DNA from 4 places in the Bacillus sp. FG16 genome. Region 4 is predicted to be linked to each of the others. Evidence: a T-box and tRNA genes for the amino acid it is inferred to sense, from the RefSeq annotation. Region 4 holds a T-box; the other regions hold tRNA genes.
The links. A T-box is a leader RNA that pairs with one kind of tRNA and senses whether it is charged. The one in region 4 lies ahead of ileS2 (isoleucine--tRNA ligase), so its partner is inferred to be a tRNA-Ile.
Positions count from the first base shown of each region.

Region 1 (3,219 bases), on a different contig from region 4:
CAAAAATCCGACAACGATGATCGTAATGATAATAATTTGTTTCATATAGTAACCTCTTCTTTCATCAAAATTCTTTTCACTCCTTCAGAATAGAAAATATTCCCACTACGCTGAAACGAAAGCAAGGCTGCGCGTAAACCCTCTAAATCATTTGTCGCCTTGGAATAAGCAAATAATTGGTGAGATGTAAAACCTTTTTCTTCCAACGATTTAAACATAGCTAAACCTTTCTCACGGTCTCCATGCAAACATTCATATAACGCTTCTTCATTTTCATGTATGTAATTAAAATCGATTTTATCTATATTAAAATTATACTCCAAGTACACATGTGCTAAAGTGGTTTTAAACGCAAAGAATTTTTGTGATTGTTTAGGGACTTTAATTTCTTCAAGCCAAGACAACGCTTCTATGATATGCTTTTCCGCAGTCAAGGGGCATTCATATATATACGTCTCGCCCAAGCACCCTTTAGCGGTAGCTTTTAAAATCGGCACTTCTAATTCACAGTTTATTATGTCATAACATTTTTCTCTTGCTTCTTTGATATCATTATTCAATAAATATTGGTATGCCATTCTTTCATTATACTGGATGGTTAAACAATCTTGTATGAATTTTTGCTCAATTTCTTGCAAATTTTTATAAGCTAATGCAGCATACGGTGCAGTTGCTTTCGCATTATCTTGATCATACATAGCAACCATGTATATTAAATTCATTAACGTTTGACATTCCGGGTCGCTAGATATGGCTGACTCTTCTACCTTATCAATCAATTCTTGCCCTTTTAATTTATTTTCACTTCTCTGATTATATATATCATAGACCTTCAAATATTTTTCCACCTGTGCATTTTCCTTATTCATTTCTACGAGCTGAGTAATAATGTTATATTCGCCACAAACGTGCGCAAAGCACAACCCCTTTCGGATATTTAAAGGTGTTTTAGCTTCTAAAATAAAAAGATTCATTCGTTTTCTACGCGATGCATGATCTTCATAAAGAGCATATACAATTTTTAGAAATACATCTAGCTTCATCTCTGTTTTACTTTGTCCCGTTAAACCTTTAATAATCTTCTTTCTATCGATTCCTAGCATTTTAGCAAATTTTCTCATCGACATTTTTGCTAAAATTAATGCATGCATTTCGTCCTTAATTGTTTGTAATTCACTTTGCATATTATCCCCCTCCCCTAGAACTAATAAAAAGATCTCAACCCTAACTTTTTCCATAGGAATGCTGTACTACAAGACATATGTATGTTAAAATGTGCAGGAACTCGTATGTAGCGAAGTGTTTTCCTAAGGTAGCGTTAGGTGAACGGTGTCAGAGGTTTGGTCACTCTATCTCTTACACACGCTCTGCGAGTTTATTTTGTATGTTTGATTTTATTAATGTACATGTATTCAATAATCATTACGAATAATTCCAATATAATTGCTTAATTCTTAAGAATCATCTGTTAAATCAAAGTGGAATTCTACTAAAACCTTTGGTATCAATGGTTTTAAATACCTTTAACCTCATGTAATTATATCATTTTTAGACATACGACAACATAGTTAGCAACCCCAAAAAAACTTTCTCAATATACAATTACCTGAAATTAACAGATGATTGCGGTTTAAGTGGTCTGTACATCTACCAAATTAAAAATTGGCTGAGAATAATCCCCTCCAATTTTTACGTTTTTCATATATCTAACTTATTTCCACCATAATATACCTTTTATCTATGTTGAATTTTCTCAATATTTGTCGATGTGGATGTGTGGTAAAATACTGTTAGGCATTGAAACCCTTTCTTGTTATTACTTAATGAGATAGTTTACCAACAAAGAAGAGACGCTTTCGTTATGATTGCGTTTTTTCTTTTTGTATAAAGATGTGGTAAAATACTTATGCATATAGTTATTACGGCGACTAGTGTGGAAAGCTAGTCGTACCAATGGACCTTTAGCTCAGCTGGTCAGAGCAGACGGCTCATAACCGTCCGGTCATAGGTTCGAGTCCTATAAGGTCCATATTTTATTAAAAAGGGGAGACTATTATTGAAGAAGCCGTTTTGGATTCTTGGAATTACCTTTCCTATTTTCACAATCTTAGTTGTACTATACTACATACATACTGAAACTATGGTAGGTTCTCTACACAATGTTATAACCATCGCTGTTTCGTTCGGAATCACACAACTGATTCTTGGCTTGTTTCTTGGGCACAGAGCTACAGAATATACTAAATTTCAAGCAGTAGTTCTATTCGTACTATTGTCAATAATATCTATCGGAATAGATGGGATTATATACACTATTTTATATGAATACATACCAAATAACTTTCAGGGATTTTCTTTGGAAATCTTACTTACAGCAGCCATGTTTTCTATAGCATTATTAATTATCCCAGTAATACTACTTAACGGACTAGTCTTGGCAATGTATATTTTCTTATTTCATAAAACCATATAAACCTTTCATTCCATAACCATGCAAAACAGAAGTTTCTCAATATATGTCGAAACTTTGTATGATAGTATATAACTAATCCTTACGTTTGATTCACATTCAAAATTACAAAACGAAAAAAGACAGCCCCCATTCAACATCTGGAAATGAGGGTTGCCTTTTTTCAAACATATTTGTTATAATGATGGTACAAACAAAGTATAGTTAACTATTTTTATGCATAAAATAAAAGAAGAGATGCGCTAACATCTCTCCTAGTAACTGTTACCGTGAAGGTAGTGGTTATCTTACTTTTTAGATTTTTTCAAAACCCACTTTTTCAACTTGTCACGGCTGAGGGTGGGTTTTTCATTGTTTTCATTTTCTTTATCTAAAAATTGCTTTCTGAAAAAATACGCAGATCCTTCACGTATAATCCCTTTTGCCATTTCCTTCAAAAGCTCTACAATGAATTCCATGATTATCACCTCCTTCCATCACAAAATGGAAAGAAGTTAATAACCAACCACCCTCACAATATACAGTTGTCTTTATTCTATCATACTTTCATATTCTTACCAATGAAAATTTATAATCCTAATGTTTTGATAATTTTAATAACAGTTGGATCGTCCACACGATAAAAGACTTCTAATCCCTTCCGATCATAACTTACTAATTTCAATGATTTTAATTTATTTAAATGCTGAGACACAGTAGACTGTGGAAGTCTTACTGCTCTCCACAATTCAGATACATTTAGTGGGCCT
Region 1 covers NZ_JBMDKC010000136.1:334-3,552, forward strand. Annotated here, with positions in the region: gene ACODS7_RS28960 (hypothetical protein) at 1-45, opposite strand, end outside; gene ACODS7_RS28965 (AimR family lysis-lysogeny pheromone receptor) at 42-1,184, opposite strand; tRNA gene ACODS7_RS28970 (tRNA-Ile) at 1,956-2,029, shown strand; gene ACODS7_RS28975 (hypothetical protein) at 2,758-2,928, opposite strand; gene ACODS7_RS28980 (ArsR/SmtB family transcription factor) at 3,039-3,219, opposite strand, start outside.
Region 1: it encodes a tRNA-Ile, which carries the amino acid that the T-box ahead of ileS2 (isoleucine--tRNA ligase) is inferred to sense. The anticodon was not compared.

Region 2 (3,219 bases), on a different contig from region 4:
TAACTGGACGTGTTTTTGTACGATGAGTCATTTCATTCACGAATAGATCGCTCTCCTTATAAAAGAAGTTTCTTATTTAGTCCCTCATATCAATGATAGTATACGTGATATAGGGCTATAGAAACCGAAGTACTCGGTTTCACTTTTACTATTGTATCAGCGCCTTTATGTAATTGACAAGGATTAAGTGATAGCTTATTGATATAACGGGAATTTATAAGACTTTCCAATTTGTATTTTTGTAGCAGATGTACTTTTGTTTAATTGTTTAAAGTCGTCAATGACTTTTTCTATGGAAGGAATTTTTTTCTTGTTAATTTGTTCTGTAATAGAAAGAACTGTCTCACCAGTTTTTACTTCAATTGTTTTATAAGATACATCCGTTTCTTTTTCTGTTTTGTTCTCTTTATTTTGTTGGTTGTCTGTATTTTCTTTTTTAATCGTTTGGGCAGCAGTTGTTTTTTTATATGAACTTAACATCGGTAAAGTACCGATTTTTATATCGTAATAAAATATATAACCGAGAACAAGCACGAATAGGAATATACCTAACCTCTTCATATTCTTCACTCCTTTGCTAGGAATATATGCTTGTCCAAAAAAAAAATGCCTATTTAGGCATTTTTTTCGTTCTTATTTTTCTTTCGGTCTTGGAACTTCTTTAATTGTTAAGTACAGAACGATTAAAGCAACAGCGATATAAATGAACGTTGCCCCAGGTACGACGATTTTGAATAAGTCCATAATCATGAAGAAAATGGTTGGGATTGTGTAACTGTACGCAGTCAGTGTCCAAACTTGTTTATAGGATAATTTACGTTGACCGCTCATGGCAGAACCGATGAAGGCCAGTAAAGTTACTCCTACAAAAGTGATAAATAGTTGGAATAGGTACACTAAAAATCCGATGACAAATAGTAAAATTGGGTAAATATTATCGAATAAAGAAATGAATTCTTGTAGATCTTTTTTCTCAAGAGATGCACCTAACAAATCGTTATAAGAATACGTTTGTGTTTGACCATTTCCCATAGAGACTACTTTATCTTTTAAAACAAATAAACCTGTTTTATTTTGATATTTTTCTAGGTCTGTTGAATTTGGATCAAATACGAAAAGTGCATTTCCTTCTTCTTTTTCAATAGGTTGATCAATATCGGCTTTTAGTTCGCCATTTTCAATTTTAAAATCAGGTAAATCTTTATCGATGACTTGATTTACCATGTTTACACTATCTTGGATAAAGCTACCGTACAAGAAAGTTCTTGGAATAGTAGTAATTAAGCAAAGTAGCATAATATACAAAATGGTTTTACCGATTTTTTGAAAACGGAATAGCGCCATATCTTTAGGCGAGTATATGCTTTTTACGAATTGGGTAAATATGGACATAGATTCACTTCCTTTATGTATGTATAGAATCATTGTAACGTAGGAATCTAGAGAATCTCAAGATATATTATATTTACATATAGTGGAGATAACTAAATTTCTTCTTATTAACTTTCTTCTTTTAAATGAGAAAAATACAATTGACACTTTTCTTTTCTATATGGTAAATTTATCTTACATTTCTTAAACGATATATCCGATAGGAATTCCTTTATTTGATATGTTGTTACATACATAATTGTGGACCCTTAGCTCAGCTGGTTAGAGCAGACGGCTCATAACCGTCCGGTCGTAGGTTCGAGTCCTACAGGGTCCATATCCATTTCGCATGTTTATATGTTAGCAGGAAGCTTCCTTGTAGAAGGAAGCTTTTTTTACGGAATATATGAGCATTTTAATTGAAAAGAAGTGGGAATTTTGCTACTTTAATGATAGCAAGACAATGTGATTTATTTGTTTGCACCCTATGGCAATTAGGGTAGAATGAAGTTGTATGTCACTTAAGTGGCAATACATAAACTGGGAGGAATATAACAATGGCAAAACACGAATTACCAAATTTACCTTATGCGTATGATGCTTTAGAGCCTCACTTTGACAAAGAAACAATGAACATCCATCATACAAAACATCACAACACTTACATTACAAACTTAAACGCTGCTTTAGAAGGTCATGCAGAATTAGCTGACAAAAGCGTAGAAGAATTAGTTGCAAACTTAAACGAAGTACCAGAAGCAATCCGTACAGCAGTACGTAACAATGGTGGCGGACATGCTAACCATACATTCTTCTGGACAATCCTATCTCCAAACGGCGGAGAACAACCTGTAGGTGAACTTGCAACTGCAATTGAAGCAAAATTCGGTAGCTTCGATGCATTCAAAGAAGAATTCGCAAAAGCTGGTGCAACTCGCTTCGGTTCTGGTTGGGCTTGGTTAGTAGTAAACAATGGTGAGCTAGAAGTAACAAGCACTCCAAACCAAGATTCTCCTTTAACTGAAGGTAAAACGCCAGTTATCGGTTTAGATGTTTGGGAGCATGCTTACTACTTAAACTACCAAAACCGTCGTCCAGACTACATCGGTGCATTCTGGAACGTTGTAGATTGGAACGCTGCTGAAAAACGTTACCAAGAAGCAAAATAATTGTAATAAATATAGAAAAAAGCTAGGGGAGAACCCCTAGCTTTTTTCTATGCTTTCCTTTTACATAATTGGGCTTGTCTTTGGAAGACTAGAACATGAAGTAAAGGAGAGTTGTGTATGAAGTGGAAACATATAATTGGTGACGTTGAAGTGAATCGGGATTTAGTGTTATTGCTCCTTATAGGAGGTTTATACACGCTCGCAATTTCTTTATCGAATACGTTTGTAAATATTTATTTATGGAAACAAACACAAAATTATGTGAATCTTGGCTTGTATAATTTGGCCAGCGTTATATTACAGCCTCTCACATTTCTTGTAGGGGGAAAATTAGCGAAACGTATCGATCGCTCGATTTTATTACGAATAGGAGTAGGAACGCTCGCAATTTTTTTTATTGTTGTCTTAGTAGCGGGGAAAAGTGCTTCTCAGTATATTTTATTAATGGGGGCTCTTTTAGGAGTAGGATACGGTTTTTACTGGTTGGCTTTTAACTTATTGACATTTGAAATTACAGAACCAGAAACAAGAGATTTCTTTAATGGGTTTCTTGGACTTCTTACATCCTTCTCTGGGATGATCGGACCAATAGCAGCAGGATACACAATTTCACGTATGGAGAAATGGAGTGGTTATACTGTTATATTCTTTCTTTCATTAGTTCTATTTGCAATTGCTG
Region 2 covers NZ_JBMDKC010000004.1:27,326-30,544, reverse strand. Annotated here, with positions in the region: gene ispG (flavodoxin-dependent (E)-4-hydroxy-3-methylbut-2-enyl-diphosphate synthase) at 1-31, opposite strand, end outside; gene yqfZ (protein YqfZ) at 196-561, opposite strand; gene yqgB (protein YqgB) at 634-1,392, opposite strand; tRNA gene ACODS7_RS02825 (tRNA-Ile) at 1,635-1,708, shown strand; gene sodA (superoxide dismutase) at 1,929-2,540, shown strand; gene ACODS7_RS02815 (MFS transporter) at 2,658-3,219, shown strand, end outside.
Region 2: it encodes a tRNA-Ile, which carries the amino acid that the T-box ahead of ileS2 (isoleucine--tRNA ligase) is inferred to sense. The anticodon was not compared.

Region 3 (3,219 bases), on a different contig from region 4:
TGCGGGTGTCGCACCACAAGTCAAAGTAATGTCACTGAAATTTTTAGGTACCAATGGTGGGACTATTTCAAATGCTATTAAAGCCATTGAATATGCTAAAAATAAGGGTGTTAAAATCACCAATAACTCCTGGGGAGGTGGCGGATTTAGTCAAACCCTCTACGATGCCATTCAACAATCCAACTCACTCTTCATTGCAGCTTCAGGAAATAATGGAACCAACGCAGATCAAACACCTATGTACCCTGCCGCATACAGCCTTTCCAACATTCTCTCTGTCGCTTCCATTACCAACAAAGGCTCTTTATCTTCTTTTTCAAATTACGGAAAAACTTCCGTAGATGTGGCAGCACCAGGCACTGATATCTTAAGCACACTTCCAAATAACTCCTATGGATTTTATTCTGGAACTTCCATGGCAACTCCTCATGTGTCTGGTGTAGCAGCATTGATTCAATCTGCCTACCCTTCCTATAGCCCTACCGAAATTAAAAACAAAATAATGAATAATACCTCGCCTCTTTCAACATTAACGAATAAAGTCTTAACAGGCGGTTTAATTAATGCTGGAAAAGCTCTTCAAACATACCAACCTATCTCTTATGAATCCGAGCCTAATAATGATATTGCCAGTGCAAACTCTCTACCTTTCAATAGGCCTCTTAATGGTTCTTTAAATCAAAATGATGCACAGGACATATTTAAAATAGATGTTCCTTCAAAAATGGATCTTTCAATTTCTGTACAAAACAAAAACAACATTGGATTAAGTTGGATTCTTGTTCATGCTTCTTCTCCCTCCGTATATGTATCCTATCCATCTACTAGTAATAACAATATCCTTGCAAGTACCTACACCGCTGAAAAAGGAACGTATTATCTCATTATTTATAATTATGATTCTCGACCTGGACAATATGAAACTCTAATCAAATAAACTTTTCTAAATTATGACAAAAACATCAAAAAATATAGATGAAACTGACTTCTGGATGTAATCAGAGAAACGCTTACAATTTCCTCCTTAAATTGGTATATTTACTTAATTTACAGGGCGATTGTATAAAGGTTGTTGAATCTATATGTTAGAGACTTCCATTTATTGAACAAAATGATTAATCCTATATTAAAGACATTATCTAAAATATCTTAAAAAATACCATGTTGGAAATGTATACCCTACCAGAAGAGGTTTTTACAAAAAATTATTTTTACCTTTAAAAAAATACAAAATGCCCATTTTGCATTTTAATACGCATGGTATAATTGCTTAGAAGATGTTGTTTATCCTATATGTGTACGCAATATGTATTAGATGACAACAAAACTTCCTACCAGCTCTAGCTAAGGAACACACACTCGAAAGGGTGTTGTTCCAAATTGGACCTTTAGCTCAGTTGGTTAGAGTAGGCGGCTCATAACCGTCCGGTCGTAGGTTCAAGTCCTACAAGGTCCATCTAATAAAAAGCACCTATCACATTCAAATCTGTACTAGGTGCTTTTTCTATCCCTACTTGCCAAAAAGCCTCCAGAATTGAGGCACAAAAAAACATCCCAGTTCACCCACCTTAGATTGCTTTCTGGCATATTACACCGTTTCACTACATAGACTCATACTACATGAGGAAACATCAACATTTCTTCATCCCGAAGAGCATCCTCCACTCAATCCGAGATGCTCTTTTCTGTATATTCCTCTATACCTCCATGCTATTCAGACATTCATCTTTTTTAATGCTTATTTTCCTCACTAATTTTTGTTATTTTTCCTACCGCTTCGCTATTTGAACGGAAATACTATATACTTCTTTTCTGAAAATCGATATACTCCAATGTATAAGCATCTATATCGGAGGGACTAGGTTGTTATATAAATTATGCTTGATCACATTACTATTCATACTAGGAATCACTTTGATTGTCGTTAGCTACTTTATACGCTCTTCCTTACTATTCGGGCTAGGTCTAGGAATTATCTTTAGTGTGCTCATCATGTGGTTGCCTGATATCCTTCTGTGGATGATTAAAGGAGGGTTCCCTCAAGAAGACATTCTTTTAGAAAAAAGCAAGGTGTATACTATCCTTGCTTTTTCTTTTCCTACTGTCCCACGTACACAAACGCTTCATTTGAATGTTTTTCCTTTATGGTTATTTAAACCGAAATATAAGCATAAATTTACGCTAATTTTTATTTTTAATAAATTATCACACCAAAGATTTGGTCACATATACTAAGAGTGATTCAGCATCGCTTCACATAGATGGTTCTATCACACAACAGTGTACTCCTGTCAAGAATCCGCTGTTTTTTTATTTTTCATGTTCATATTACTTCCACGTGTTACATATAATACCATGGCAAATCAATTTAGATATATATTTCTTTGTAATGTAAAAAAGAGCATTCCTCACACTCGCCAGGGGAATGTTCTTTTTAGTTTACTTCACATACACATAAACTTCACTTGTTACTTCTTATTTTGCATATAATCCAACATGATAACAAATAAGAATTATAAGGAATATTGAACTTGTAATGAGTGTTTTTTTTAAGAATTTTTCTCTGTTAAATATTGCGAATATCGCAGTACAACATAATGTTACACCCATAATTCCTAATAAAATATGTGAATTAAATTTGAGGTCAACTCCTGATACATATAATTGAAAAGAACATATTGCTATAAGCAAACAAATTAATGCCATTATACCAAATATTTTATTCATATACTCACCCCTGAAAAATTAATTACTATAAAAATAGCTGAGCTTTAAGAATCACTGATATAGGTTGATTGATATCCCAACATGCATTCAAATATACAGTCTATCACATTCTTGCAAATAAAATATACCATAAAAAGTCTTTTACTAAATGACTTTTTATGAGGTTTTCTTCTAAAATTTCTATGATAAAATCTCAATTGTCAGTTACCTATATATGGAAACGCAAAAAAATAACAATTAAATAAGAGGGGAATTTTAAATGAATACAACAAACCGAAAAATAGCTAGTTCAGCTATGGCTTTAGGCTTATTAACAACTTCACTTCCAACATTATCATTGGCAGAAGAAAAGCATTCTATATCTTCTAACAAGCCTACCCAACTCATTCAAACTCAGCAACCTAACTTAAAAGTTTTAAAGGATGACACGAATGAAAAAATAGTAGAAGCAAGTGATAATCGTATAGTTTCTACTTCTACATATGATAAAAA
Region 3 covers NZ_JBMDKC010000035.1:2,768-5,986, reverse strand. Annotated here, with positions in the region: gene ACODS7_RS14640 (S8 family peptidase) at 1-937, shown strand, start outside; tRNA gene ACODS7_RS14635 (tRNA-Ile) at 1,383-1,456, shown strand; gene ACODS7_RS14630 (geobacillin-26 family protein) at 2,987-3,219, shown strand, end outside.
Region 3: it encodes a tRNA-Ile, which carries the amino acid that the T-box ahead of ileS2 (isoleucine--tRNA ligase) is inferred to sense. The anticodon was not compared.

Region 4 (3,219 bases):
AGACTTCCTTGATCCAAGACAGCAACAAATTGTTTCTATGGTAATTGGACAAGGAGATGTTGCTGTGCAATTTGGTGGTGCAACGCCTAATGCAGAGCGTAAAAGAGCACTCATTTATCCAGACTATCTAGAATTAAATGAAGAAGAATTTCAAGTAGAAGTATTAGAAATTGACTATCCTTCCAAGTTTTATACGCTAGAACATAGGCAAATATTAGGTACATTTATGTCACTTGGTTTAACGAGAGAAAAATGTGGTGATATTTTGCTGCAAGAAAATCGTGCCCAAATTGTAGTTGCGAAAGAAATCGTATCGTATATTGAGATGAACTTACAATCAATAGGGAAAGTAAAAGTCTCTTTAGTGTCAGTGCAAGGAGAACAAATTCTACAGATACATGAAACGTGGGGGGAGAAATCTGGAACGGTTTCTTCACTTCGTTTAGATGTTATGTTAGCTGAAATGTTACATTTATCTAGACAGAAAGTACAACCTTTCATAAAAAATGGTTTAGTAAAAGTCAATTGGAAAACAGTGGAGCAAACTTCTTATGAATGTTATCCAGGAGATGTTTTTTCTGTTAGAGGATATGGACGAAGCAAATTATTTTCTGTAGAAGGTAGAACAAAACGCGACAAATGGAGAATTTTGTATGGTATACTAAAATGATTGGTTTTTTAGAAGGAAATCCTCCTATTTTGTCGAAGAAAAGATATAATTGAAAGAGGAAATTTAGATAACTACTTGGAGGTGGCGTTGTGCCGTTAACACCATTAGATATTCATAACAAAGAATTTGGTCGCGGATTCCGTGGCTATGATGAAGATCAAGTAAATGAGTTTCTTGATCAAATTATCAAAGATTATGAATTGGTCATTCGTGAGAAAAAAGCTTTAGAAGAAAAAGTTGCGCAGTTAGAAGGGAAGTTAGATCATTTCTCTAATATTGAAGATACGTTAAACAAATCTATCGTTGTTGCACAAGAAGCAGCGGAAGAAGTAAAACGTAATGCGCAAAAAGAAGCGAAATTAATTGTGCGTGAAGCTGAAAAGAATGCAGATCGTATTATTAACGAAGCATTAGTAAAATCAAGAAAAGTTGCTTTTGATATTGAAGAGCTAAAGAAACAAGCGAAAGTATTCCGAACTCGTTTCCGTATGTTATTAGAAACACAGCTTGAAATGTTAAACAACGATGATTGGGATAAACTAATTGAGTTAGAAGACGAAGTAGATGAACTGTTGAAGAAAGAAGAAACAGTGTAAGCTTGACGTTTTTCTCATTATTACATATAATTTTAAACAACATATTTATTAAGAAAAACGAAGATAGGGATAAGTACCTTTTCAAACCTTATATAGCGAACTGAGGATGGTGTAAGCTCAGGATAAGGAGATAGTGGGAATATCACCCTGGAGTTCCGCGCTGAACAAATAGAGTAAGCGTAGGCGTGTATTCGCGTTAAGAATATAAGAGGATTCTATACATATGTATAAAATCTACTAGGGTGGTACCGCGGGAGACTTTCTCGTCCCTTTTTGGGATGAGAAAGTCTCTTTTTTATTCCGTTTTTTAAGTATTTCTTTTATACATGTAAGGAGGAATTGAGCATGGAGTACAAAAATACATTACTGATGCCGAAAACAGAGTTCCCAATGCGTGGGAATTTACCAAAACGTGAGCCTGCAATGCAAGAAAAATGGGCTGAAATGAATATTTACGAAAAAGTACAAGAACATACAAAAGGTCGTCCTTTATTTGTATTGCATGATGGACCTCCATATGCGAATGGTGACATTCATATGGGACATGCATTAAATAAAGTATTAAAAGACTTTATTGTTCGTTATAAATCAATGACTGGTTTTAGTGCGCCATATGTTCCAGGATGGGATACGCACGGTTTACCAATTGAACAAGCTTTAACAAATAAAGGTGTAAAACGTAAAGAAATGACAGTTGCTGAGTTCCGTAAGTTATGTGCAGAGTATGCATATGAACAAGTAGAACGTCAACGTGAACAATTTAAGCGTCTAGGTGTACGTGCAGATTGGGATAATCCATATATTACTTTAGAGCCAGCTTATGAAGCACAACAAATTAAAGTGTTTGGTGACATGGCGAAAAAAGGTTATATCTATAAAGGTCAAAAACCAGTTTACTGGTCTCCAACGAGTGAATCTGCTTTAGCAGAAGCTGAAATTGAATACCAAGATAAAAAATCAGCATCTATTTACGTAGCATTCCCTGTAAAAGACGGAAAGAACGTATTAGAAGGTGATGAAAAGTACATCATTTGGACAACGACACCTTGGACATTACCTGCAAACTTAGGTATTTCTGTTCACCCAGAGCTTGAATATAGCATTGTAAAAGTAAATGATGAGAAATATATTATTGCTTCTGAGCTGTTTGAGACAGTTGCAAAAACGTTAGAGTGGGAAAATGCTGAAGTTGTGAAGACAGTAAAAGGTAGCGAACTTGAGTACACAGTTGCAAAACATCCATTCTACGATCGTGATTCATTAGTTATGCTAGGAGATCATGTAACAACAGATGCAGGTACAGGTTGTGTTCATACAGCACCAGGACATGGGGAAGATGACTTCATTGTTGGTAAAAAGTATGGATTAGAAGTACTTTGCCCAGTTGATGATAAAGGTGTATTAACAAATGAAGCACCTGGATTTGAAGGCTTATTCTATGATAAAGCTAACAAGCCAATTACAGAAAAATTAGAAGAAGTAGGCGCTTTACTGAAACTAACATTCATTACGCATTCATACCCACATGATTGGAGAACGAAAAAACCAATTATTTTCCGTGCGACAGCACAGTGGTTTGCATCTATTGAAGCATTCCGTAAAGAATTAATAGAAGCTGTAGCGGAAACAAAATGGGTACCAGCATGGGGAGAAACTCGTCTTCATAATATGGTTCGTGACCGTGGTGACTGGTGTATTTCTCGTCAGCGTGCATGGGGTGTGCCAATTCCGGTATTCTATGCTGAGAATGGTGATCCAATTATTACGGATGAAACAATTAACCATGTAGCAGATTTATTCCGTGAACACGGTTCAAACGTATGGTTCGAGCGTGAAGCGAAAGATCTATTACCAGAAGGATTTACACATCTAGGTAGCCCAAATGGCGAATTCCGTAAAGAAACAGACATCATGGATGTATGGTTCGATTCAGGTTCTTCTCACCAAGCGGTA
Region 4 covers NZ_JBMDKC010000002.1:27,310-30,528, forward strand. Annotated here, with positions in the region: gene ACODS7_RS01295 (YlmH family RNA-binding protein) at 1-670, shown strand, start outside; gene divIVA (septum site-determining protein DivIVA) at 760-1,266, shown strand; T-box leader at 1,318-1,540, shown strand; gene ileS2 (isoleucine--tRNA ligase) at 1,612-3,219, shown strand, end outside.